Linked DNA regions of Corallococcus caeni. The protein of the gene in region 1 binds, or shares a complex with, the protein of each later gene. Links are inferred from orthologs where the notes say so. Each region holds a gene or a part of one and is shown in the gene's direction. Other genes may lie near its edges. The genes, in order: accB and accD.

What was found.
Region 2: the proteins of accB (region 1) and accD are in contact, whole or in part, in a solved structure (PDB 8UXZ), measured with the Escherichia coli proteins. The link is inferred for Corallococcus caeni from one-to-one orthologs.

What each region holds. Positions count from the first base shown.
Region 1 is NZ_BTTW01000001.1:1,549,324-1,565,994, reverse strand. What follows is about bases 8,021-10,723. They hold accB (acetyl-CoA carboxylase biotin carboxyl carrier protein), read left to right. Parts: upstream 8,021-8,932; coding sequence 8,933-9,514; downstream 9,515-10,723. Other genes in these bases: accC (acetyl-CoA carboxylase biotin carboxylase subunit), read left to right, coding at 9,590-10,723; efp (elongation factor P), read left to right, coding at 8,313-8,894; AABA78_RS06240 (roadblock/LC7 domain-containing protein), read left to right, coding at 8,021-8,161. Outside these bases: AABA78_RS06275 (sigma-54-dependent transcriptional regulator), read left to right, coding at 1-970; type IV pilus assembly protein PilM, read left to right, coding at 1,211-2,293; AABA78_RS06265 (PilN domain-containing protein), read left to right, coding at 2,325-3,008; AABA78_RS06260 (type IV pilus inner membrane component PilO), read left to right, coding at 3,031-3,615; AABA78_RS06255 (pilus assembly protein PilP), read left to right, coding at 3,660-4,220; AABA78_RS06250 (type IV pilus secretin PilQ), read left to right, coding at 4,279-7,074; AABA78_RS06245 (hypothetical protein), read left to right, coding at 7,109-7,765; more of AABA78_RS06240, read left to right, coding at 7,799-8,020; more of accC, read left to right, coding at 10,724-10,975; type IV pili formation protein SgmX, read left to right, coding at 11,167-14,340; AABA78_RS06215 (ExeA family protein), read left to right, coding at 14,367-15,308; AABA78_RS06210 (translocation/assembly module TamB domain-containing protein), read left to right, coding at 15,313-16,671. UniProt on the Escherichia coli protein: This protein is a component of the acetyl coenzyme A carboxylase complex; first, biotin carboxylase catalyzes the carboxylation of the carrier protein and then the transcarboxylase transfers the carboxyl group to form malonyl-CoA.
Region 2 is NZ_BTTW01000001.1:388,269-397,385, reverse strand. The notes cover bases 6,314-9,117. They hold accD (acetyl-CoA carboxylase, carboxyltransferase subunit beta), read left to right. Parts: upstream 6,314-7,191; coding sequence 7,192-8,043; downstream 8,044-9,117. Other genes in these bases: AABA78_RS01615 (bifunctional folylpolyglutamate synthase/dihydrofolate synthase), read left to right, coding at 8,063-9,117; AABA78_RS01625 (MBL fold metallo-hydrolase), read left to right, coding at 6,364-7,119; AABA78_RS01630 (Crp/Fnr family transcriptional regulator), read left to right, coding at 6,314-6,362. Outside these bases: AABA78_RS01660 (NAD(P)-binding protein), read right to left, coding at 1-1,299; AABA78_RS01655 (HAD family hydrolase), read right to left, coding at 1,394-2,083; AABA78_RS01650 (enoyl-CoA hydratase/isomerase family protein), read left to right, coding at 2,167-3,240; AABA78_RS01645 (2-thiouracil desulfurase family protein), read right to left, coding at 3,330-3,863; purN (phosphoribosylglycinamide formyltransferase), read right to left, coding at 3,860-4,525; purM (phosphoribosylformylglycinamidine cyclo-ligase), read right to left, coding at 4,522-5,559; more of AABA78_RS01630, read left to right, coding at 5,712-6,313.

The sequences.
Region 1 (16,671 bases):
GAGCGCCGCGCTCCAGGCGGTGCTCAAGCAGCTCGCGCGCGTCGCGCCCGTGGACACCACGGTGCTCATCTCCGGGGAGAGCGGCACCGGCAAGGAGCTCATCGCGCGCGAGCTGCACGGCCAGAGCCGCCGCGCCGCCATGCCCTTCGTCGCCGTCAACTGCGGCGCCATCCCCCACGGCCTGCTGGAGAGCGAGCTGTTCGGCCACGCGAAGGGCGCCTTCACCGACGCGCGCACCGCCCGCCGGGGCCTGTTCGCGGAGGCCGACGGCGGCACGCTCTTCCTCGACGAGGTGGGCGAGCTGCCCCTGGGCGCGCAGGTGAAGCTCCTGCGCGTGCTGCAGGAGGGTGAAATCAGGCCGGTGGGCGAAAGCCGCGTGGAGCGCGTGGACGTGCGCGTCGTGGCCGCCACGCTGCGCGACCTGGGCAAGCTGGTGGAGAAGGGCGACTTCCGCGAGGACCTCTACTACCGCCTCAACGTCGTGAACCTCACCCTGCCGCCCCTGCGCGAGCGTCGCGAGGACATCCCGCTGCTCGCCCGCGCCTTCCTCCACCGCTTCAACCGCGAGCTCAACCGGGATCCACCGGTGGAGGGCTTCACCCCGGAAGCGGAGGCGCTGATGACGGCCTACGGCTGGCCGGGCAACGTGCGCGAGCTGGAGAACGCCATGGAGCGCGCGGTGCTGCTCGCGGAGGGCACCCACGTCGCGCCTGGCAGCCTGCCGGAGAAGCTGTGGGCGGCTTCCGCACCCGCTCCGGCCGGGACGGCCGCGCCGCTACAGGCCGCAGCCGACCTGTCGCTCAAGCGCGCCATCCGGGAGCTGGAGGAGTCCTACATCCGGGCGGCGCTGCGGCGCACGAAGGGCAACCGCACCCGGGCGGCGGAGGTGCTGGACATCAGCCACCGGGCGCTCCTCTACAAGATCAAGGAGTACGGCATCGATCCGGACGCGGAAGGCACCCGGACCTGAGGGCAGGGGAGCGGCCCGGCCGCCGACCTTTCAAGAATCCTCCGGCAGGAATCCTCCGGCGCCATTTGACGGAACGCGTCCGGGGCCGGAAAATCGGGCCTCCGCGAAGGTGGGTCGGGGGCGCGGTCGTGGTTGGCTTTCACGGCGCTCTCCCGTCCGCAGGGCGGCCGGGCGCCACGCACTTTTTAGGAGGGGTATCAAGCCGGTGCTACGCTGGCCCCCTCTCCGATGGAGTTACGCATGGCGAAGGGCAAACTGGCACTCGGGCTGGATATCGGGTCGACGTCGATCAAGATGATCATGCTCAAGGAGCAGCGCAAGCGCGGCGAAGTCGGCTACGCGCTCCAGAGCTTCGGAATGAAGCCACTGCCCCCGGAAGCCATCGTGGACGGCGCGCTGATGAACTCCACGGCCATCGTCCAGGCGGTCCAGGAGCTGATGTCCGAACTGAAGGTCAAGGGCAAGGACGTCGCCATCGGCGTGTCCGGCCACTCGGTCATCATCAAGAAGATCCAGATGCCCCGCATGAGCCAGGAAGAGCTCGAGGAGAGCATCCAGTGGGAGGCGGAGCAGTACATCCCCTTCGACGTGAAGGACGTGAACATCGACACGCAGATCCTCGACGGCGGCGGCAACGACGCCACCGGTCAGATGGACGTGCTGCTGGTGGCCGCGAAGAAGGACATGATCAACGACTACACCACCGTGGTCTCCGAGGCGGGCCTCGCGCCGGTGGTGGTGGACGTGGACGCGTTCGCCGTCCAGAACATGTTCTCCACGAACTACGAGCTGCCGGACAAGGAGACCGTCGTCCTCATCAACGCCGGCGCCTCCGTGGTGAACATCAACATCATCGCCAACGGCGTCACCGTCTTCACCCGTGACGTGACCATCGGCGGCAACCAGTTCACCGAAGAGATCCAGAAGCAGCTCAACGTCTCCTACGAGGAGGCGGAGGCGCTGAAGATCGGCGGCAACCGCGCGGACGCGGACGCCGTCGTTCCCCAGGACGTGGAGCGCGTCCTCTCCAGCGTGGCGGAGCAGGTGGCCGGCGAAATCCAGCGCTCGCTGGACTTCTACGCGGGCACCGCCGCGGACTCGAACTTCACCAAGGTCTACCTCTCCGGCGGCACCGCGAAGATCCCCGCCCTGTTCAAGACCATCGAGGCGCGGACCGGCGTGCCGGTGGAGATCCTCAACCCGTTCCGGAAGATTGAAGTGGACAACCGCAAGTTCGACCCCGCGTTCATCATGGACGTGGCGCCCATGGCCGCGGTGGCAGTGGGACTGGCGCTCCGGCGCCCGGGCGACAAGCTGGGCTGATACCGCTCTGACCTTGAGGAACTGAACGCACATGATGATCCGAATCAACCTGCTGCCCGTCCGGGCGGTGAAGAAGCGGGAGATGGGCCGGCAGGTGCTGGCCCTCTACGCCGCGGTCCTGATCGCCGCGGTGGTGGGCAACTACTTCTGGTACGCGGACCGCGACGGCGAGCTGCAGCGGGCCAACCAGGGCATCGCCCAGACGCGCGCGAAGATCGCGGAGCTGGAGAAGGTCATCGGCGAGGTGACCAACATCAACGCCCGCAAGGCGGAGGTGGAGAAGAAGCTCGCGGTGCTGGACACGCTGCGCAAGGGCCGCAACGGGCCGGTCCGCATGCTGGACGCGCTGTCCTCCGCCATGCCCAAGAAGGTCTGGCTCAAGGACTTCGTGGAGGCCTCCAACAGCGTCACCATCAACGGCTCCGCCGTCAGCCATGACGAGGTCGCCGAGCTGATGCGTGGCCTGGGCGGCATGGTGTGGACGCCCAAGGGCATGGGGCGCCTGGTGGATCAGGGCCGCGGCGCCAGCAAGACGGCGCGCGTGGAGCTCTTCAACACGGAGACCGCCAACGTGGAGGAGTTCTCCTCCGGCGACATCAAGCCCTTCTTCGGGAACATCGAACTGACCAACGCCGTGCAGACCCGGCCCAGCACGGCCGGCGCCGCGTCCTACGTCGAGTTCAAGCTCACCCTCACCGCCAACTACGCCATCTGATTGGCGGCGAAGGACCCCTGTCATGGAAAAATACCTGGATCAACTCGCGAAGGCCCCTCCCGCGGCGAAGTTCGGCGGGCTCGCGGCCCTCGTCGTCCTGCTGACCGTGGGCAACTTCTTCTCCTTCATCCAGCCCACGGAAGAGGACATCGCCCGCCGCCAGTCCGAGCGCCGGACGCTGGACCTGGAGCTCGCGGAGAAGAGCGAGATCGCCCAGAACCTCAACGAGCGCCGTCGTGAGATGGACGTGCTCGAGCAGAAGCTGGCGGAGGCCCTCACGGAGCTGCCCGAGCGGCGCGACATGGAAGAGCTGCTCGCGCAGATCAACGACATCGGCAAGAAGTCCGGCCTGGAGATCTCCCGCGTGGAGCCCGACAAGGAGTACGTCGAGGGCAGCGAGTTCTTCGCGCGCATCCCCATCAAGATGACGGTGAGCGGCAACTACCACGAGATCGCCATGTTCCTTCAGGAGATGGCGAACATGCGCCGCATCGTCAACGTCAACAACATCAAGCTCGATAACGCGACCCTGAAGAACGAGAAGGTGGTCCTCCAGAGCAGCTTCCTGGCGACGACGTTCCGGTTCATCGAGACGAAGAGCAACTAGAAACTTGATCCGCCTGGCAACTGGGGCGACAAGGGATGACGCGGATGAAGACGTTCAAGTCCACGATGACCGCTGCGGTGATGGCGCTGACCCTGTCCGCTTGTGAGGACACGCCACCAGCTCCGCCACCTGCTCCCCCCCAGGCCGCCGCCCCCGCGCCGGCCCCGGTGGAAGAGAAGACCGAGGCGTCGGCGGCGCCAGCGTTCGTCTACACCTACAGTCCGGTGGGCAAGCGGGATCCGTTCCGCAGTCCGCTGGAAGAGCTCGGGCCGGTGGCGCGTGACGCACCGGAGCGAGCCTGCAACGAACCCCTGTGCGTGTTCGACCTCGACCAGCTCAAGCTGGTGGCGGTCGTCACGGGGGATTCCAGCCCGCTGGCGATGGTCGAGGACCCCCTGGGTCGCGGCCACATCGTCCGGCGCAACACCCGCGTGGGGCGCCAGGGCGGCAAGGTGACACAGATTCTAAGGGACTCGGTCACCGTCACCGAGGTCTTCACGGGTGCCAAGGGCGAGCTCATCAGCAACCCGGTGAGTCTCCAGCTCAAGGCGGATGGCGTGAAGGACCCCGCATACAACCTGATGACGGGCAAGAACTGGGAGTAGCGCCCCACGGCGCGCCCGCGGGCAGTCGTCGCCCGCTTCCAACTTGTTGAGGGGACGCATGCTCGAGCAGAGCGCTGTGACGAGGGGCAAGTGGATCATGGCGGCCGCATGGGCGGTCGTCCTGGCAAGCGCCAAGGTGTACGGCGCGGATCTCAATACGCTGCGGGACCTGCAGGTGTCCCGGACGGGAGCCGGTGCCCAGGTCGTGGTGACCGGGACCCGGCCGCCCACCTTCACCGTCTTCCGGCTCAGTGGGCCGGAGCGGCTGGTGGTGGACCTGTCGTCCGCGGACGCCACCGGCATCAAGGGGCACCATGACGGCACCGGTCCGGTGTCCGGCGTGGTGGCCGCCCAGTTCTCCGACGCGCGCGCCAGCGTGGGCCGCGTGCTGGTGGCGCTCGACCAGGCCTCCCAGTACGACGTCCGCGCGGAGGGCAACCGCGTGGTCATCTCCGTGGACGGTTCGCCGGTGGCCCCCGCCGCCGCGACCGCCCAGGCTCCCGCGGAGGTGAAGCCGGCGGAGCCCGCCGCGCCGAAGGCCGCCGCCGCCCAGGCGGTCGCCGCCGCGCCGGTGAAGGCCGCGCCCGCTCCGGCGGCCGCGCCCGCGCCGGTGGAGGCCATGGTGGCGGTGGTGCCGGAGGAGGGGACCTCCTCCAAGTCCGCGCCGTCGCAGGCGCCGGGCCGTGAGAACGTCGTCGCCACGGAGGCGGATGAGCGCGAGGTGGCCCACCCGGCCCAGCGCATCACCCAGCTGTCCATGAACGGCGAGGCGCTGCGCGTCGCCGCCGACGGCGACATCGCCCGCTACGAGGTCCTGGAGCTGGTGGATCCGCCTCGCCTGGCCGTGGACGTGTACGGCGTGGGCCTGAGCGCGAAGGCGCCCAAGGTGAAGGGCAACCTGCTCAAGGACGTGCGCGTGGGCGCCCACGAGGACAAGGTCCGCTTGGTGCTCGTGGCCAAGGGCGACATGCCCGCGTACCGCGTGGACCGCGCCGAGCGCGGCCTGGAGGTGGTGCTGGGAAGCGCGGTGGCGCGCAAGCCCAAGCCGTCCCAGCCCCGCGACGCGGTGGCGGAGACCGAGCCCCTGCGCCCGCAGCCCGTGCAGGAAGCCGCGAAGCCGCAGCCCGCCGTGGCGCAGGCCGCGCCGCAGCCGGCGGTGGTGGAGGTCAAGGACCTGTCCTTCGACGAGAGCCCCTCGGGCGGCCGCGTGCAGCTGAAGCTGTCCGGCGCGACGGCGTGGAAGGTGGACCGCCCGGATCCGCGCAGCGCGGTGCTGACGCTGGAGAACGCGCGCCTGCCCAAGAAGCTGGAGCGCAGCCTGGATACCAGCGCGCTGGACACGCCGGTGAAGATGATCAGCGCCTTCAGCGTCCCCGGTGAGGGCCGCAAGGTGCGCCTGGTGGTCGCCGCGGACGGCGCCATCGAGGAGAACGTCACCCAGGGCGCCAACAGCCTGAGCTGGCGGCTGGACGTGCAGGGCGTGAAGACGGAGGAGGTCGCCGTCACCCAGCGCACCGCCGGCTTCACGGCGGAGGCCCCGGCGTACGCGGCGGAGGGCGCGCCCCAGCAGGCCCGCTACCGCGGCAAGCGCGTGTCCTTCGAGTTCAAGGACATCGACATCCAGAACCTGCTGCGCGTCATCGCGGAGATCTCCAAGCGCAACATCGTGGTGGCCGACGACGTCGGTGGCCGCGTGACCATCCGCCTGCGCAACGTGCCCTGGGACCAGGCGCTGGACCTCATCCTGCGCACCAAGCAGCTGGGCCAGGAGCAGGTGGGCAACATCATCCGCATCGCGCCGCTGAAGACCCTGGAAGAGGAGGCGCGGCTGCGCCAGGAGCGCAAGAAGTCGCTGCAGCAGCAGGAGGACCTGCTGGTCAGCCTGGTGCCTGTGAACTACGCGGTGGCCGGTGAGATGTCGTCGCGCGTGAAGGACGTGCTCAGCGACCGCGGCTCGGTGACGGTGGACACGCGCACCAACGTGCTCATCATCAAGGACATCCGCTCCAACACGGAGAAGGCGCGCGCCCTGGTGCGCAGCCTGGACACGCAGACGCCGCAGGTCCTCATCGAGAGCCGCATCGTGGAGGCGAGCACCACCTTCAGCCGCAACCTGGGCGTGCAGTGGGGCGGCCAGACGCGCCTGTCCACCGCGACGGGCAACCCCACCGGCCTCATCTTCCCCAGCACCGTCGGCGTCACGGGCGGCGCGGGCGGCGCGGCGCCGGGTGTCCCCACCCAGCCCAACTTCGCGGTGAACCTGCCGGCGGCGGTGGGTGAGGGCCTCGGTGGCGCCATGGGCTTCGCCTTCGGCTCCGCGGGCGGCGCCGTGCAGCTCAACCTGCGCCTGTCCGCGGCGGAGACGGAGGGCACCGTGAAGACCATCTCCTCGCCCAAGGTCACCACGCTGGACAACAACACGGCCCGCATCAGCCAGGGTCTGTCCATCCCGTTCAGCCAGACGTCGGCCGGCGGCGTGAACACGACCTTCGTGGAAGCGCGCCTGTCGCTGGAAGTCACGCCGCACATCACCCAGGACGGCAGCATCCTCATGTCCATCGCGGCGCAGAACAACCAGCCGGACCCGTCCAACACCGGCGCCAACGGCCAGCCCTCCATCCAGCGCAAGGAGGCCAACACCCAGGTCCTGGTGAAGGACGGCGACACGACGGTCATCGGCGGCATCTACGTGCGCCGGGGCAGCACCCGGACCAACTCGGTGCCCTTCCTGTCGAAGATCCCCGTGCTCGGCTTCTTTTTCCGGAACACCAACGACACGGACGAGCGGCAGGAGCTGCTCATCTTCATCACGCCCCGCATCCTCAACCGGCAGACCATCGCGCAGAGCCTCTAATGGCATCGCGCCCTGATTGGGAGAGACCATTCCAATGAAGCCCTTCTTCATCGCGGCGGCCCTGTCGCTCGGGCTCTGCTCGTGCTCAGAGAGTGCACCCGTCGTCCAGATCCTCCAGACCAAGCTGCCCAACGCGGCCTGTGTTGTCGCCGCAGACAGCGCCGGGCTCGCGAGCGGTTCGCTCAACCTCGCGTACGGGGACCGCTACCTCCTGGCGTTCGTGGTGAACAACAGCTACGCCTCCACGCCCATCGAAGTCGGAGACGTCCCCCTGGAGCCGGACAGCACTTCCGGTGGGGCCGGCACCGCCATCGTCGACACGCTCAAGCTGTCCTACGAGTCGACGCCGAGCCTCTCCATCCCCGACGGAGAGGTGCCCTACACGGCGGGGCTGGCTCCCGCCTCCGAGGGCAACACGCTCGTGGCCGACCTGCTCACGACGGAGGCCGCGCAGGCCCTGTCGCAGGCGGTCGCGTCGGGAGGGACGGTCCAGGTGCGCGTCACCGTCCAGTTCGCCGGCAAGTTCGCTTCGGGCGGCAAGAGCTTCGAGACGAACGAGGTCGTCTACGCCATCGACGCCTACTCGGCGACCCGCCCCATCCCGGCCTGCACCCCGGGGCAGGTCATCCAGCCCGTCATCCCGTGCAACTCGACGGGTGGCCAGGACGGCAACTACCCCGAGTGCGTCTGAACCGGGCCCACGCCCCCCGGCCCTGGGAGAACCATGTCTTTTCGCACGCACCTTGAAGCGGTGGTGAACCAGGTGGACGGGGCCCTCGCGTGCAGCGTGATGGGCTTCGACGGCATCTCCGTGGACACGTTCCAGAAGGACGAGGCCACGGAGCTGGACGTCTCCGGTACCTGGGTGGAGTACGCCAACCTGCTCACGCAGCTGAAGAACGCGGCCGAGTCGCTGAAGACGGGCACCGTCACCGAGGTGTCCGTCAACAGCGAGAAGGTCCTCACCGTGATGCGCCTGCTGACGCCGGAGTACTTCCTGGTGCTGGCCCTGCGCGCGGACGGGAATTTCGGCAAGGGGCGCTATGTCCTGCGCGTCACCGCGCCGCAGGTGAAGGCGGAGTTGTAGTCACGCACGTCCGCTCGGGCAGGGGCTTGTCGGGCCTGCCCGGCGACGCAGCGTGCCGCCGCTTTCCCCTTTGCAGGAAACAGGGCATGGGCTAGACACCCCGGGCTTTCGTCTTTACGTCAGTCTGGTCAGGCTGAAGGAGTCGGTCCCCATGGCCGGTTTTGTCGACACCTCTGAATTTCGCAATGGTTTGAAGATCGAGATCGACGGCGAACCGTTCGTGATCGAGTACTTCCAGCACGTCAAGCCGGGCAAGGGCTCCGCCTTCGTGCGGACCAAGATTCGCAGCCTGCTCAGCGGTCGCATGCTGGAGCCCACCATGAAGTCCGGTGACAAGGTGGGCGTCCCCGACATCGAGCAGAAGGACATGGAGTACCTCTACTCGTCCGGCGACGAGTACTACTTCATGGAGAAGAAGACCTTCGAGCAGACCTTCATCACGGAGAAGGTGCTGGGCGAGGCGAAGAACTTCCTGAAGGAAAACACCCCGGTGGAGGTCCTCTACTGGAACGGCAAGGCCATCTCCGTCGGTCTGCCGAACTCCGTGGACCTCAAGGTCGTCAAGTGCGACCCCGGCGTGCGCGGCGACACCGTGTCCGGCGCGATGAAGCCCGCGACGCTGGAGACCGGCTTCACCGTCAACGTGCCCCTGTTCATCAACGAGGGTGACGTGCTGAAGATCGACACGCGTGAAGGTGGCAAGTACCTCACCCGCGTGGCGACCGCGGGCTAGGGCGTCTTCCCTTCACCTGGCGACCCGGAGGGGTCTGAATGGCAACGAAGCGCAAGGCAACCCGGCCGGCCGAGTCCTCGGGCGCGGCTTCCGGGCGGGATGCGGGCACCACGTCCCTGGACGTGGACGCCCTCCGGCAGATTGTCGAAATCCTGGAGGCCTCCGACGTCACCCGGCTGGTGTGGACGCGGGGTCCGGAGAAGCTCTACATCCGCCGCGGTCACGCGCCGGAGACGACCATCGTCCACCACACGGCGCCGTCGGGCCCCGGGGTGACGGTGTCGCCGCCGGTGGACTACGCCGCTCCGGCCGCGCCTCGTGCGGCCCCTGCCGCGGCCCCCGCCGCCGCGCCGGCGCCGGAGAAGCCCGCGGAGAAGCCGGGCCACCTGGTGACCAGCCCCTTTGTGGGGACGTTCTACCGGACCCCCGCGCCGGACCAGCCCCCGTTCGTGGACGTGGGCACGGTGGTGCGCAAGGGCCAGGTGCTCTGCATCGTGGAAGCGATGAAGTTGATGAACGAAATCGAGTCCGAGGTCTCCGGCCGCGTCGCCGAGGTCCTCGTGGAGAACGGTCGCCCGGTGGAGTTCGGCCAGGCGCTGTTCCGCATCGAGCCGGCCTGAGTCTCACTTTGTCAGGCGCGTCCGGCCCAGTTCCGGGCGGGACGCGCCTCAAGGCCCTCGCGAAGGAGCACGGCCGTGTTCAAGAAGGTCCTGGTCGCCAACCGCGGGGAGATTGCCCTGCGGGTCATCCGCGCATGCCGTGAACTGGGCATCGCCACCGTGGCGGTGCACTCCACCGCCGACGCCCACGCGCTGCACGTGCGCTTCGCGGACGAGGCCGTCTGCATCGGGCCGCCTCCGTCCAAGGAGAGCTACCTCAACGTGCCGCAGCTGCTCTCCGCGGCGGAGATCACCCGCGCGGACGCCATCCACCCGGGCTACGGCTTCCTGTCGGAGAACGCCGAGTTCGCGGAGGTCTGCGAGAACTGCAAGATCCGCTTCATTGGCCCGCGTCCGGAGATGCTGCGGCTGATGGGCAACAAGGTGCGCGCGCGCGCCGCGGCCCGCGAGGCCGGCATGCCGCTGCTCCCGGGCAGCCCTGGCGTGGTGAAGGATCCGCGCGAGGCGGAGGCGTTCGCGAAGGAGATCGGTTTCCCGGTCATCCTGAAGGCGGCGGCGGGCGGCGGCGGCAAGGGCATGAAGATCGTCCGCGAGCCGGGTGTGCTCGCGCAGGCGTTCTCCACCGCGCAGGCGGAGGCCCTGGCCAGTTTCAACAACGGCGACCTCTACATCGAGCGGTACGTGGAGAAGCCGCGCCACATCGAGATTCAAATCGTCGCGGACGAGCACGGGAACATCATCCACCTCAACGAGCGTGAGTGCTCCGTGCAGCGGCGGCACCAGAAGCTCATCGAGGAGAGCCCGTCCCCCGCGCTGACGCCGGAGCTGCGCCAGCGCATGGGCGAGGTGTCCGTCGCCGCGATGAAGAAGCTGCGCTACAACAACGTGGGCACCATCGAGTACCTGCTCGACGAGCGCGGCGAGTTCTACTTCATGGAGATGAACACGCGCATCCAGGTGGAGCACCCCGTGACGGAGCTGGTCATGGGCGTGGACCTGGTCCGTGAGCAGATCCGCATGGCCTACGGGCACCCCCTGCGCTTCAAGCAGGAGGACGTGCAGATCCGCGGGCACGCCATCGAGTGCCGCGTGAACGCGGAGGACCCCGTCACGTTCGCGCCGTGGCCGGGAAAGATCACCGGCTACAGCGTGCCGGGCGGCTACGGCGTGCGCGTGGACTCCGCCGCGTACGAGAACTACACGGTGCTGCCGTACTACGACAGCCTGCTGTCGAAGCTCATCGTGCACGCGGAGGACCGCGAGACGGCCATCCGCCGCATGCAGCGCGCGCTCTCCGAGTACGTGGTGGAGGGCATCCGCACGAACATCCCGTTCCACCGGGCCGCACTGGCGGAGGAGTCCTTCCAGGAGGGCAACTACGACACCCGCTTCGTGGAGCGCCTGCTGGCGAGCGAGACGGGTTCGCGCCGGCTCAAGAAGGCCGTGGAAGAGACGCCGTAGCGCGCACCGCAAGGACGTGGAAAACCCGCCGGGCGGACGAGCGTCCAGGCGGGTGATCCAGCCCCGGGGGATGGAAGGCTGTTTCTTGACCCGCGTCGGAGGATTCCGTTAGCCTCCGACGCTCCCCCCCAGAGAAGGACTGAAACCCGCGAAGTTCCTCGGGGTTTCTGCCTGTCGGAAGCGCACGCTCGATGGACAAGAACAAGATCATCGAAGCCGCCGCGAAGCTGGTCGCGAAGGGCGCGTACGACAAAGCCATCAAGGAGTACCAGAAGGTCCTGGAGGTCGACCCGAAGGACATCCGGGTCCTCCAGAAGATGGGGGAGCTGTACCAGAAGAAGAACGACAACGCGCAGGCGGCGCACTTCTTCACCAAGGTCGCGGAGAGCTACTCCTCGGACGGCTTCTTCCTCAAGGCCGTCGCCCTCTACAAGCAGGTCCTCAAGCTCAACCCGAACCTGCTGGAGGTGAACCTCAAGCTGGCGGAGCTGCACCAGCAGCTGGGGTTGATGTCGGAGGCGATGGCGTACTTCCAGATCGTCGCCAACCACTACGACAAGGCGGGCGACACCAAGTCGAGCCTCGACACCCTCAAGAAGATGGTGGATCTCGACCCGGAGAACGTGGCGTCGAAGATCAAGCTCGCGGAGCTGTACGCGCGCGAGAACATGACGAAGGAAGCGGCGCAGGAGTTCAAGCGCGCCGCGGAGTACCTCAAGCGCAACGCCCGCGCGGATGACTGGCTTCGCGTCGCCGAGCGCCTCTCCGCGCTGGAGCCGGACAACCTCCCGCTCGCGAAGGAGCTGGCCGCGTCGTACCTGCAGCGCGGCGACCAGAAGCGCGCGCTCGCCAAGCTCCAGGTCTGCTTCAAGGCGGATGGCCGCGACGTGGAGACGCTGACGCTCCTGGCCCAGGCGTTCCAGGGGCTGGGCCAGGTCTCCAAGACGGTGTCCGTCTACAAGGAGCTCGCGAAGATCCACCAGGAGCGCGGCCGCACCGCCGAGTCCGACGGCGTGTGGACGCAGATTGAGCTGTTGGATCCGCAGGACCCGGACCTGCTCGCGCGCCGGGGCCCCGTCGCGGAACCCGAGCCGGAGCCCGCGCCCGCCGCGCACCACCACGCCGAGGAGGCCGCGCCCGCATGGAGCGCTCCCGCCGCCGCGGCGCCTGCGTCCCGTCCCGCGCCCGCCGCGCCGCCCGCGGCCGTGGTGCCGCCTCCGCCCGCGGGGATGAGCCGCGAGCAGCTGGCCAAGCTGCTGACGGAGACGGACGTCTACGTGAAGTACGGGCTCCACGACAAAGCGCTGGAGCACCTGCGCAAGGTCTTCTCCGTGGATCCGGAGAACCTGGACGCGCACGAGAAGGCGTACCACATCTACGTGGCGGCCAATAACGGCGCGCAGGCGTCGGAGCAGCTGCTCAACGTGCTGCGCCTGTGCACGCGCCGCGCGGACGTGCAGCGCGCGCAGCCGTACCTGGCGACCATCCTCCAGGAGAACCCGGCGCATCCCGAGGTGCCCGCCTTCCTGTCCGTGCTCCGCGCGGAAGGGGGCTTCGTGGCGCCGGTGGCGACGCCGGGCGTGGAGTCGCTGGAGGAGGACGCCATCCTGGTGGACTCCAACGACGACGAGGTCCTCGTCGCGGATCCGCCGGAGGACGCGCTCGCGCAGCCGGAGGGCGACGAGCTGGCGCTCGCGGCGCTGAGCCACGGGTCGGACTCGGATGAGATCGTCGACGACGAGGTCGCGGAGACCACGTTGAGCGGCGAGGAAGCGGTGATGGGCGAGCCCATCAGCTCCGCCGAGAACGCCGTCTACGACGACCTGCCGCCGCAGGACGACCTGGTGATGGGGTCCGACGAGGACTCGCTGGTGCTCGCGGACGAGCCGGGCCTGGGCGGAGACGCTTCCGGCGGCCTGGACGACGAGCCGCTGGTCGCTTCGGACGACGCGCTGGCGTACGCGGAGGACTCGTTCGCGGACGTGGGCGGGGATGAGCCCATGGTGCTCGCGGACGACGCGGGCGGCATGTCGCTGGGCGACGAGGAGGAGGCTCCGCCCACGCGCATCCTGTCCCCGTCGCGCGCGCTGCTGGAGGAGGCCGCGCCGGACACGCGCCAGCTGCCGACGCTGGACGACGGCGACGACGAAGCGCTGGTCGACCCCGGCATGTCGCTGGGCGAGGACGACGACGCGCCCACGCGCGTGGGGCTCGCGCCCCTGGACGCCTCCGCGCTGGACGACGCCGGCCTGGACGAGAGCTTCGCCGCGCCCGCGGAAGAGCCCGCGTACACGGGCGGCATGTCGCTGGGCGACGAGGACGACGACGAGCCCACCGCCGCGCACATGGTGCTCGCGCCGATGGAGGAGCTGTCCTACGACGAGCCCCAGGCCGAGGCGCTCGAGGACACGCCGGAGCCTGAACCGGAGCCCGAGGCCCTGGCGGATGCGCCGGAGCCCGAGCCCGAGGAGGAGCCTGCCTCCGAGGAGTGCGACGAGGCGTCGTTCTTCCTGGACCAGGGCCTGCTGGAAGAGGCGCGCGAGATCCTGGAGACGGTGGCCATCGCGTTCCCGGGCCACGTGCGCGCCGGGGAGCTGATGGCGCGGCTGGAGGAGCTGGAGGCCGGCGGTGGCGCGGCCCCCGAGGAGGAGGCCCCCTCCGAGCCCGTGCACGTGCCCTCCGTGCAGCCGGTGACGGAGGCGTCGCTCGACGACGGCGGCGGTGGTGGCGACGCGTTCGACCTGGCGGCGCAGCTGGCCGGTGAGCTGGACGACCTGGGCGGTGAGTCGCTGGCGGCGGTGCCCCCGGCGGACGAGGACTTCCAGTACTCGGTGGACGAGGTTTTCGCCGAGTTCAAGAAGGGCCTGGCCAAGGTGGTGAAGCCCGAGGACGTGGACACGCACTACGACCTGGGCATCGCCTACAAGGAAATGGGCCTGCTGGACGACGCCGTCCACGAGTTCGAGGTGGCCCGCCAGGGCTGCATGGGCACCCCGCGCGAGCTGGACTGCCTGACGATGATTGGCATGCTGCACACGCTGCGCGGCAAGCCGGAAGAGTCCGTGCAGGTGTTCAAGGAAGGCCTTTCCAACGTGCTCGCGACGGGCGAGGTGGCCAAGGCGCTGGGCTTCGAGCTGGCGAGCGCCTACGACGCGCTCAACGAGCAGGGCAAGGCGCTCTTCCACTTCCAGCGCGTGGCCGCGATGGACGCGAAGTACCGCGACGTGGGGTCGCAGGTGACGCGGCTGTCCGCGCTGACCGCGCCCGAGGAGGACCCGCTGCCCCGCGCTGGCAAGGGGCCCGCGACGCCGGCACCGGTTCAAGCGGCGGGCGCGCCGAAGGCTCGTAAAGTAGGGTACGTGTAGCGCGTCCCCACGAGGCCCGGCGAGAGATGACGACCTACCTCGATTTCTTCGAACTCACCCAGGAGCCGTTCTCCAACGCTCCGGTGAGCCGCTTCTATTACAACTCCGCGCAGCACTCGCAGGCCCTCACCCGGCTGATGCACGCCGTGGGCTACATGAAGGGTCTGTCCATCCTCGTGGGCGACATCGGCGCGGGGAAGACGACGCTCGCCCGGCGCATGCTCGACTCGCTTCCGGAGTCCGAGTACGAGGCCGCGCTGCTCGTCATCATCCACTCGGGCATCACCGCCCAGTGGCTCCTGCGCCGCATCGCGCTCCAACTGGGCGTGGAGAACCCCGCGCAGGAGAAGCTGGCGCTCCTGTCGCAGCTCTACCAGCGCCTCCTGCAAATCTACGAGTCCGGCAAGAAGGCCGTCGTCCTCATCGACGAGGCGCAGATGCTGGAGACGCGGGAGATCATGGAGGAGTTCCGGGGGCTGCTGAACCTGGAAGTGCCGGAGCGCAAGCTCATCTCCTTCGTCTTCTTCGGCCTGCCGGAGATCGAGAAGAACCTGAAGCTGGACCCGCCGCTCGCCCAGCGCGTGGCGCTCCGCTACAAGCTGGAGCCCTTCACGGCGGAGTCCACCGAGGCGTACGTGAAGCACCGGCTGCGGCTCGCCGGCTGCCCGCGCATGCCCTTCACGCCGGAGGCGCTGCTCGCCGTGCACGAGCACTCCGGCGGCACCCCGCGCGTCATCAACACCCTGTGCGACAACGCCCTCTTCGAGGCGTTCCTGGCGCGCTCGGAGACCATCAGCGCGGAGCTGGTGCACCGCATCGGGACGAACCTGGGACTCCAGGGCGGCTCGGCTGCTGCCCAGGCAGGCGAGCGGGCGAGCGCTCCCGCCACGTCGCTGCCCCGGACGGCGAACACCAAAATCGACCTGGCGGAGATCGACCGCTACCTCGAGGGACTCGGTAAGCTCTAGCGGCTTGTCCCTCCCCAGCCGCAACAGTGCTGCGCGCAAGGCGCTCTTGTGGGTGCTCCTCGTGGTGTCGGGGAGCATCCTGCTGTTGCGCCAGCCGTTCACCTGGGACGCGGCCTGCACCGTGGCGCGCAGGCACCTGCCGGACCTGCTGGGCGTGGACGTGGGCATCGGCCGGTGTGAGCTGGATCCGCTGGGCTCGCGCGTGGTGCTGCACGGCGTGTCGGTGTTCGCGCGCGGCACGGACACGCCGCTGTTCGCCGCGGACGAGGCGGAGGTGGCGCTGGGCTTCCTGTCGCCCCTGTCGCGCCGCCTCATGCTGGGCCAGGTGCGCGTGCGCCATCCGCGCGTGGCGTTGGATTTGTCCCGGCCCGCGTCCAGCCCGCCTTCCTCCGACGGCACGTGCCCGCTCACGCCGCTGACGCGCGTGGGCGTGGGGCGCCTGGACATCACCGGCGCGGAGGTGCGCCTCGCGCTGCCGGACGGGCGCGGCGTGGAGGTGGAGAACCTGGACGTGGGGTGGGTGGAGCACTGGGGCGTGATGGAGCTGGAGGTCGGCGCGCGGCGCGGCCTGGTGCGCCTGGGCGCGGGCGGTGGCGAGCTGACGCTGGGCCAGCTGGGCTTCACCGGCGCGCTGGACCCCGACGAGGGGCTGCTGGACGTGGAGCGCGCGGAGGTGACGCTCGACGACATCACCGCCACGGTGTCCGGCCGCGTGGAGACGCTGTGCCACCCGGTGCTCGCGCTGGACGCGCAGGTGTTCCTGCCGCTGCGCACGCTGTCGCAGGCGAAGCTGCTGCCGCGTCCGGCCACCGGGCACCTGTGGACGCGCCTGTCCGTCACCGGGAAGCCGTCCGCGCTCGCGGTGGGCGCGGACCTGTCCGCGAGCAACCTGGCCTATGAGCAGTACGGCCCGGTGAGCCTCAACGCGCGCCTGTCGTACGCGGGGGACCGCGTGCGCGTGGAGTCGCTGGAGGCTCCGCTGGGGAGCGGCAAGGTGAAGCTGTCGGGCGCGCTCCAGCTCACGCCGGAGCTGCCGGTGGACGTGACGCTCCAGACGGAGGACGCGTCGTTCGGGCGCATCCTGGAGCGCGCGGGCGTGGCGGGCTCCTGGGTGGACTTCCCCGCGACGGCGAACGCGCACCTCACCGGGACGCTCTTGCCCCGGCCGTCGCTGTCCGGCCCGTTGGACCTGCGCAGCGGCCGCTTCACGCTGGCCACGCGCGCGTTCGACGCGCCGCCGAACTCTGGCAAGACGCTGCTCACCTTCGAGCGGGGCCGCGCGCAGACGACCGTGAAGCTGACGGGCGACCGCGTGTCCTTCACCCGCCTCACGGTGGAGTCCGGCCGCTCGCGCGTGCACGGC
Region 2 (9,117 bases), 1.2 Mb from region 1 along the record:
CCCCCCGGCGTCCAGGTAGGGGACCGAGCGCAGCGCGCGGTGCTGCTTCGTGAAGGGCATCAGCCGGTCCAGGTGCGCGTCGATGCGCTCGGCCAGCACCTTGAGGTGCTCCTCGCCCTCGTCGCGCGCGGTGGCCGGGACGAAGGCGCCCGCGCACACCACGCGCACGCCCTCCACGTCCTTGCCCCCCGTGCCCGCGGAGGTGCGCGCAGGGTGCTGCTGCACGAGCAGCGGGCCCAGCTCCGCGTCCTGGGTGTCCACCAGCACCAGCTCGCCCATGCCGCGCGGGAGCGCCGCCTCCGGCACCACCCAGTTCACGCTGAAGAGCAGCGACTTGATGTTGGATTGATCCAGGTGCTCCAGCAGGCCGCGGTTGTGCTTCTTGTCCGTGACCAGCCGGCGCAGCGCCCCGGAGTCCGTGGCCGTCACCAGGCACGACGCGCGGTAGAGCGTGTCCGAGCGCACCAGCTTCACGCCGGAGAACTTGCTGCCGTCGAACGCCAGCTCCTCCACGATGAAGCCCGCCGGGTTGTCGCGGCCCAGCACGTCGCCGCCCAGCTCCGTCAGCCGCCGGGTGAGCACGTCGCGCAGGGCGTCCATGCCGCCGGGGTAGGTGGACGGCGCGGTGAGCACCTGGGACAGGGCCCGTGTCTGCGCCAGGGGCGCGGAGGGCTTCTCCAGGTGGACCAGGAAGGGCAGCAGGCCGCGCACCAGCGACAGCGCGGGGTCCTCGCCTGCCAGCCTCGGCGCGGCCTCCAGGGCCGGGTGGTCCTTGATCAGCCCCTTGAGCTTCCAGCCGTCGAAGAAGCCGTCGGGCGGCAGCTGGGGGCCTTCCTTGAAGAAGGCGTCGGTGGCCTCGTGCTGCGCGGCGCTGCCGGTGAGCGCGCCCTGGATGCCCTCGCCGGCCTCGCCGAACTCGCGCGTCAGCTCCGCGCGGCGGCGGGCGGCGTCCCCGGGCAGGTCCACCCGGTTCCTGGGCAGCACGAGCTGGAGCTCCGGGGCGTGGGGGCGCAGCGCGCGGCCGATGGCGGTGGACAGCCCCAGCTCGTTGAGGGCCTCCTCCACCGCGGGCATCGCCTTGAGGGGCGGCGCGACGAAGGGGGCGTAGGGCAGCACGAAGCCGTCGTGCTCGTAGCCGGGCCCCATGCCGTCGTGCTCCACCAGCAACACGCGGTGGTTGCGCTTCGCCAGGAGCGCGGCGGCGAGCGCGCCTCCGACCTGGCTGCCCAGCACGATGACGTCGTACACGTGCCGGGACGGGCCCGAGGGGAGCTTGAGTTTGGCGGCGGACGTCGACATGGCCGCCGAACACTACACAACGTCACCGCGTCTGGCGCCCTTTTGGCGCCCGGGTTTCCGGGAGGCCGGACCCGGGGTGGGGCGGGTGGTCCCCTCAGACCCTGGAGCTGAACAGGCGCGCGAGCAGCTCCGGAGGCAGCGTGTCGAAGTCCGGGGCAGTGTAGTGGGCCCCCGCCTTCTTCAGCGCCTCCGCGGTCGTGGTGGTGGTGATGCCCACGGTGATCATTCCAGCGGCGCGCGCGGACAGCACGCCGTTGATGGCGTCCTCGAAGGCCAGGCACGACTCCGGGGGAACGTTCAGCGCCCGGGCCGCCGCGAGGAAGATGTCCGGCGCGGGCTTGCCGCGCGTCACCTGTTCGGCGCCGACGATGCTGGCGAAGAATGGCCGCACGGAGAGCCCGTCCAGCACCAGCTCGCGGTTGCCCTGCGGCGCGGCGGTGGCCACGGCCATGGGAAGGCGCGCGTCGCGCAGCCGTTGCAGGAAGCCCTCCGCGCCCCGGTGCAGCGTCAGGTAGGGCCGATAGATGGCGCGGTAGTGGGACTCCTTCTCCTCGGCGAGCGCGTCCAGCTCCGCGACGGAGAGGTTGCGGCCCAGCAGCTGCGGGAGGATCTCCTCGTTCTTCTTGCCCGCGAACTCGCTCTGGAAGCGTTCCGCCGTCAGGCCTTCCAGCCCGAGCTTCCGGGCGAGCGACACCCAGGCGCGGTTGTGGAAGTCCATGTTGTCGACGAGCGTGCCATCCATGTCGAAGACGGCGGCGAGCAGGGGGGCGGCTGCGGGAGTCATGTTCTTCCCAATACCGATTCTGGCCGCCATGTCACCCCCGAATCTCACGTGCGAGCCCCTTCCGGGCTGATATCCCCCACGGCATGAGCGAGGACGTGCTGCTGGAGACGCGGGGCGCCGTGGGCCTGGTCACCCTTAACCGACCGAAGGCGCTCAACGCGCTCTCGCTGGAGATGTGCCGGGCGCTGCATCCCCGGCTGGATGCATGGGCGGCGGATCCGTCCGTGAAGGCGGTGGTGATCCGCGGTGCGGGAGGCAAGGCGTTCTGCGCGGGAGGGGACGTGCGCGCGGTGGCTGCTTCGGTCGCACGGCCGGATGCGGGCACGCCGCTGTCGCGCGAGTTCTTCCTCGCGGAGTACGCGCTCAACCACCGGATCCACCACTTCCCGAAGCCGTTCATCGCGCTGGTGGACGGCATCTGCATGGGCGGCGGGCTGGGGCTGTCCGTGCACGGGGCCTTCCGGGCGGTGACGGAGAAGCTGTTGCTCGCGATGCCGGAGACGGCCATCGGCATCTTCCCGGACGTGGGCGGCGGCTGGTTCCTGCCGCGCTTCCCCGGCGAGACGGGGACGTACCTGGGGCTCACCGGCGCGCGGTGTGACGCGGCGGATGCGCTGTGGCTGGGCTACGCGACGCACCGGGTGGAGTCCTCGCGGCTGGAGGACGTGCTGGACGCGCTGGTGGCCGCGGACTGGAGCGGGCCGGGGCGCGACGTGGCGGCGCGCGTGCTCCAGGGCTTCCATCAGGAGCCGGGCCCTTCGGGGCTCGCGGCGCGGGCGGACGTCATCGCGCGGTGCTTCCAGGGGAGCCGCGTGGAGGACATCCTCGTTGCGCTGGAGCGCGAGGGGACGGCGTGGGCGGAGGAGACCCGCGCGACGCTGCTGCGCATGTCGCCCACGAGCCTCCGGGTGACGCTGCGGCAGCTGCGCATCGGACGCGGCCAGGACTACGACGCGACGGCGCGCATGGAGTACCGGTTGAGCCAGGCGCTGACCGCGCGGCCGGACTTCAAGGAGGGGATCCGCGCGGTCCTGGTGGACAAGGATCAGAAGCCGCGCTGGAGCCCGGCCACGCTCGCGGAGGTGACGGACGCGGAGGTGGAGGCCTGCTTCGCGCCCCGGCCGGGAGACGAGCTGGAGCTGCCCGCGCTGGGCTGATCCGCGAACGCAGTGATGGCGCCGCGACTGCCCGGCTCGCGGCCGATGTGTCCTTCGAGTCGGGGACGGCAGTGGCCCGCGCGAGGGGGCTACAGGTCCTCGTCGCTCACGACGGTGCGCCCGTCCGCGCGCAGGAGCGCGGTGGTGATGCCTTCACCGGGGCGCAGCACGCCGGTCTCGTAGACGCGCTGGCTGCCGCACGAGGGACTCTTCTCCTTCAGCAGCGCCACCGTGACGTCGAACCGCCGCGCGGCGTCCAGGGCCAGCCTGGCGCCCTCCTGGAACGCGGCGGTGCGGTCCTCGCGCGTCTCCCGCGTGAGGGCCCGCGCCTGGCCAGCCCACACGTCCACGCCCGTGCCACCCGCGAGGTCCACGGGAGGCCGCGGAATGCCCAGGCCCGCTGCGGCCTCCGGACAGATGGGGATGACCGCCTTGCCCTCCAGCGCCGCGAGCACGCGCTCTGAACGCTGCGAGCGTCCGTCGTAGCGGCACGCCTCGCCCAGCAGGCACGCGCTGACCAGCACCGTGGGGGCTTCGCGCAGGGCCGCCCGTCGAGCCTCCTGGGCCACGGCATCGCTCCCGGAAGACGGAGCGTGCTCCGACAGGCCCTCCACCTTCGTCACTTCGGGGCACCCGGGCTGCGCAGGGCGCCGGCGTCTCCCGTCACCCGCGCATCCACCCGGGTGCGCGTCCCGTCCAGCGTCACCGCGCCCGTCACCGCCAGCCGCACGGCCAGCGGATACAGCCGGTGCTCCTCCGCGAGGATGCGCGCGCTGAGGCTCGCCTCGTCATCCTCCGACAGCACGGGCACCGCGGCCTGCGCGATGATGGGGCCCGTGTCCGTGCCCGCGTCCACGTAGTGCACCGTGCAGCCGGCCACCTTCACGCCGCGCTCCAGCGCCTGCTTCTGCGCATGCAGGCCCGGGAACGCGGGCAGCAGGGAAGGGTGGATGTTCAGCACGCGTCCCGGGAAGCGCTTGAGGAAGTCCGCGCTCACCAGCCGCATGAAGCCCGCCAGACACACCCACTCCACGCCCGCGTCGGCCAGCACGCCGAGCACCGCCGCCTCGAAGTCCGCCTTCGACCCGAAGCCCTTGTGGTCCACCACCTCCGCGCGCACGCCCGCCTTCCGGGCGCGCTCCAGCGCGAACGCCGTGGGCACGTTGGACAGCACGCACGCCACCTCGGCCGGGTAGTCCGCCTGCCCGGCCGCGTCGAGCAGCGCCTGCAGGTTGCTCCCGCCGCCGCTGACGAGCACCCCCAGCCGCGCCCGCCGCGCGCTCATGGGTCGATGACCGCCGTGGCCTCGCCCTGGCCCGCTTCCACCCGGCCCACCTCGGACGCCTCCACACCCCGGGCGCGCAGGACCTCCAGCGCCTTCGCCACGTCCTCCTTCGCCACCACGACGATGAGGCCCAGGCCCATGTTGAACGTGCTGAACATCTCGTCGCGCGCGACGCCGCCCGTCTTCGCGATGAGGTCGAAGATGGCCGGCTTCTTCCACGAGGACTCGGTCAGCACCGCGCGCGTCCCGTCCGGCAGGCAGCGGGGCAGGTTGCCCGGGATGCCGCTGCCGGTGATGTGCGCCATGCCCTTCACCTTCACGGCCTGGCACAGCGCGAGCGCGTCCTTCACGTAGATGCGCGTGGGCTCCAGGAGCGCGTCCCCCAGCGGCCGGTCCAGCCCCGGCGGCGTCATGTCCAGGGGCAGCTTCGCGTCGTCCAGCAGCACCTTGCGCGCCAGCGAGTAGCCGTTGCTGTGCAGGCCCGACGACGTGAGGCCGATGAGCGCGTCCCCCGGCTTCACCGTCTTGCCGTCGATGATGGCCGAGCGCTCCACCACGCCCACGCAGAAGCCCGCGACGTCGTACTCGCCCCGCGCGTAGAAGCCCGGCATCTCCGCCGTCTCCCCGCCCAGGAGCGCGCACCCCGCCTGCTCGCAGCCCAGCGCGATGCCCTTGACCACCTCCGCCGCGGCGTCCACCTCCAGCTTCCCCGTGGCGAAGTAGTCCAGGAAGAACAGCGGCTCCGCGCCACAGGTGAGGATGTCGTTCACCGACATGGCGACCAGGTCGACGCCCACCGTGTCGTGGCGACCCGCCAGGAAGGCCACCTTCAACTTGGTGCCCACCCCGTCGGTGCCCGCCACCAGCACCGGCGCCTGGTACTTGCCGGGCGGCAGTGCGAACAGGCCGCCGAACCCGCCCACCCCGGCCAACACCTCGGGGCGCGTGGTGCGCGCGGCATGGGGCTTGATCTTCTCGACGAACGCGTCGCCGGCCTCGATGTCTACTCCGGACTGCTTGTAGGTCGTTCCCACGGGCCGGCCTTGTACCCCTCCCGGAGGCCCCTGTCTCGGGCCTCGGCGAGCACCTGTCGGGTTTGCGGCGGCACGCAGCCCTCGGGCGCCCGCACGATATCGGTCTGGGATATTTGACCGGTGGGATGGGGGCTGATTGACTCGCGGGCCAGATGGGCGCCGAGGAAACCCTCTTTCAACGTTTTGGCAAGGAGTTCCCCAAGGGCACCGAGCTCTTCCGCGAGGGAGAGATCGGCAAGGAGATGTTCGTCATCCAGTCCGGGAAGATCGCCATCTCCAAGCGCGTGCGCGACGTGGAGAAGGTGCTCGCGGTGCTGGGCCCGGGCGAATTCTTCGGCGAGATGGCCATCATCTCCAACAAGCCCCGGAACGCCTCCGCCGTGGTGCATGACGACGCGAAGCTGCTCGTCATCGACCCCAAGACCTTCGAGGCGATGATCCGCGGCAACGCGGAGATCGCCGTGCGGATGATCAAGAAGCTGGCCGAGCGCCTCTCCGAGGCGGACGCCCAGATTGAGAACCTGCTCCACGGCGACCCCGCCAGCCGCGTCGTGCACCAGATCCTCCAGGCCTGCCAGACGCGCGGCCGGCCGCTGGAGGAGGGCGTGGAGGTGGACTTCGCCGTGCGGGAGATGCCCCGGCAGATCGGCGTGGGCGAGCCCGCCGTGCGCAGCATGCTGGAGCGCCTGGAGCGCGCGGGCCTCATCGAGCGCAGCGGTGACAGGCTCACCGTGTATGACACGGCCCGGCTGCATGACTTCCTCAACTACCTCGAGATGAAGTGGAAGTTCGGAGACCTCTAGCGTGAAGCTGCAAGTCCTCGGGTGCCACGGCGGCGAGCTTCCCACGTGCAGGAGCACCTGCTTCCTCGTGGACGACGTGCTCGCGCTCGACGCGGGCGCACTCACCGGGACGCTCTCGCTGGAGCAGCTGTGCAAGGTGGACGACGTGCTCGTCGGCCACAGCCACTTCGACCACGTGAAGGACCTGCCGCTGCTCGCCGACCTCGTCATCGGCCGGCGCGACAGGCCCGTCACCATCCATGCCTCCCGCGAGTGCGCCAAGGCGCTGCGCGAGAACATGTTCAACAACTCGCTGTGGCCGGACTTCACGCGCATCCCCACGCGCCACAAGCCCGTCCTGGCCATCAAGACCTTCCGCGCCGGCAGCACCTTCCAGGTGGGCCCCTACACCGTGAAGAGCGTGCCGGTGAGCCACCCCGTGGAGTCGTGCGCCTTCATCATCAGCGACGGCAAGTCGTCGCTCGCCATGAGCGGCGACACCGGCCCCACGGACAAGCTGTGGAAGGCGCTCAACGCCACGAAGAACCTGAAGGCGCTGCTGCTGGAGGCCAGCTTCCCCAACAGCCTCCAGGCCCTGGCGGACATCTCCGGCCACCTGACGCCCGCCACCGTGGGCTCGGAGCTGCGCAAGTTCGACCGCAACGGCGCCCAGGTGATGCTCTACCACCTGAAGCCCGCGTTCGTGACCCAGCTCAAGAAGGAGCTGGCCCCGCTGCCCGTGAACGTCCTGGAGCTGGGGGAGACGTTCCAGTTCTAGGGGCGGTCGTGCCGCGGCGCGCCGTACGGGGGTATTGACGGCCCGCGGCCGCCGGATTAACCCCCGGGCCTCATGGCCTGGTTCTCCAAGAAGCCCCGCATCGCCGTCGACTCCGAGCCCGCCGCCGAGCCCCAGCCCTCCCGCATGCAGGGCCTCTGGGCCAAGTGCGAGCAGTGCGACGAAATCATCTACCGCCAGGAGCTCGAGAAGAACTGGATGGTGTGCATGCACTGCGAGCACCATCACGCCTGGACGGCTCGCGCGCGCCTCGCGGCCACGCTGGATCCGGACTCCTTCGAGGAGTTCGACAAGGAGCTGGAGCCCCAGGACCCGCTCGGCTTCACCGACTCCAAGAAGTACAAGGACCGGCTGAAGTCCACGCGCAAGAACCTGGAGGAGAACGACGCGTTCATCTCCGGCGTGGGCCGCATCGAGGGCCACCCCGTCTCCGTGGGCTGCTTCGTCTTCGAGTTCATGGGCGGCTCCATGGGCTCCGTGGTGGGTGAGAAGGTCACGCGCGTGTTCGAGCGCGCCTTCGAGCTCAAGTGCCCCGCGGTGGTGTTCTCCGCCTCCGGCGGCGCGCGCATGCAGGAGGGCATCTTCTCCCTGATGCAGATGGCGAAGACGTCCGCGGCGATTGCCCGCTTCCGCACCAGCGGCAAGCCGTACATCTCCGTGATGCTCAACCCCACGACGGGCGGCGTGGCCGCGTCCTTCTCCTGGCTGGGCGACATCATCCTCGCGGAGCCCAAGGCCCTCATCGGCTTCGCCGGCCCGCGCGTCATCGAGCAGACCATCCGCCAGAAGCTGCCGGAGGGCTTCCAGCGCTCGGAGTTCCTGCTGGACCACGGGATGATCGACGCCATCGTCCACCGCAAGGAGCTGCGCGGGAAGCTGGGCCAGCTGATGGGCATGCTGGGGTAGGGCGGCGGGCCTCCCACCCATGGACGCCCCACGGACTCCGGAAGAAGCCCTGCGCTTCTTCCAGGCGCTCAACCCCTCCGGCATCAAGCTGGGGCTGGAGCGGGTGAGGGACGCGCTCGCCTCGCTGGACCACCCCGAGCGCGACTACCCGGCGCTGCACGTCGCCGGCACCAACGGCAAGGGCAGCACCTGCGCCTTCGTGGCGCGTGCGCTGGAGGCCGCCGGCCACCGCGTGGGGCTCTACACGTCCCCCCACCTGGTGCGCGTCAACGAGCGGATCCGCGTCTGTGGCGAGGACATCCCGGACGACGTCTTCGGGCAGCGCATCCTGGAGGTGCTGGAGCGCTATCCGTCCGCGCTGACGGAGCCGATGACGTACTTCGAGTTCGGCACCGTGGTCGCGCTCTGGCACTTCTCCCGCGAGCGCGTGGACGTGGCCGTGCTGGAGACGGGGCTGGGCGGCCGGCTGGACGCCACCACCGCCGCGAACCCCGTCGTGACGTGCGTCACCCCCGTGTCCTTCGACCACATGGAGTACCTGGGCCACACGCTCCGGGAGATTGCTGGGGAGAAGGCCGGCATCTTCAAGGCGGGCGTGCCGGTGGTGCTCTCGAAGCAGGAGCCGGAGGCCCTGGACTCGCTCGTGCGCCGCGCGGAGCAACTGGGCGTGCCCGTGCGGCTGGAGGGCCGCGACTTCGGCATCGTCCCGGGGTCCAATGACACGCTGTCATATCGGGGCGCTGACTGGTCGCTCGACGGCATCACGCTCGCGCTGCGCGGTCCGTATCAACGGCAGAACGCGGCGGTGGCCCTGGCCTGCCTGGAGGCCCTTCAGGCCCGGGGCGTGGCGGTGACACCGGAGGCCGCGCGCGAGGGCCTGGCCACCGCGCGCTGGCCGGGGCGGCTGGAGGAGCTGGCGCGGGGCCCGACGGTGGTGGTGGATGGCGCACACAACCCGGCGGGCGTGGCGGTGCTGCTGGAGGCCCTGCGCGCCCTCTACGCGGGCAGGCCGCTGCACCTCGTCTTCGGGGTGGTGGCGGACAAGGACCGGGGGCCGATGATGCGGGCCCTGTT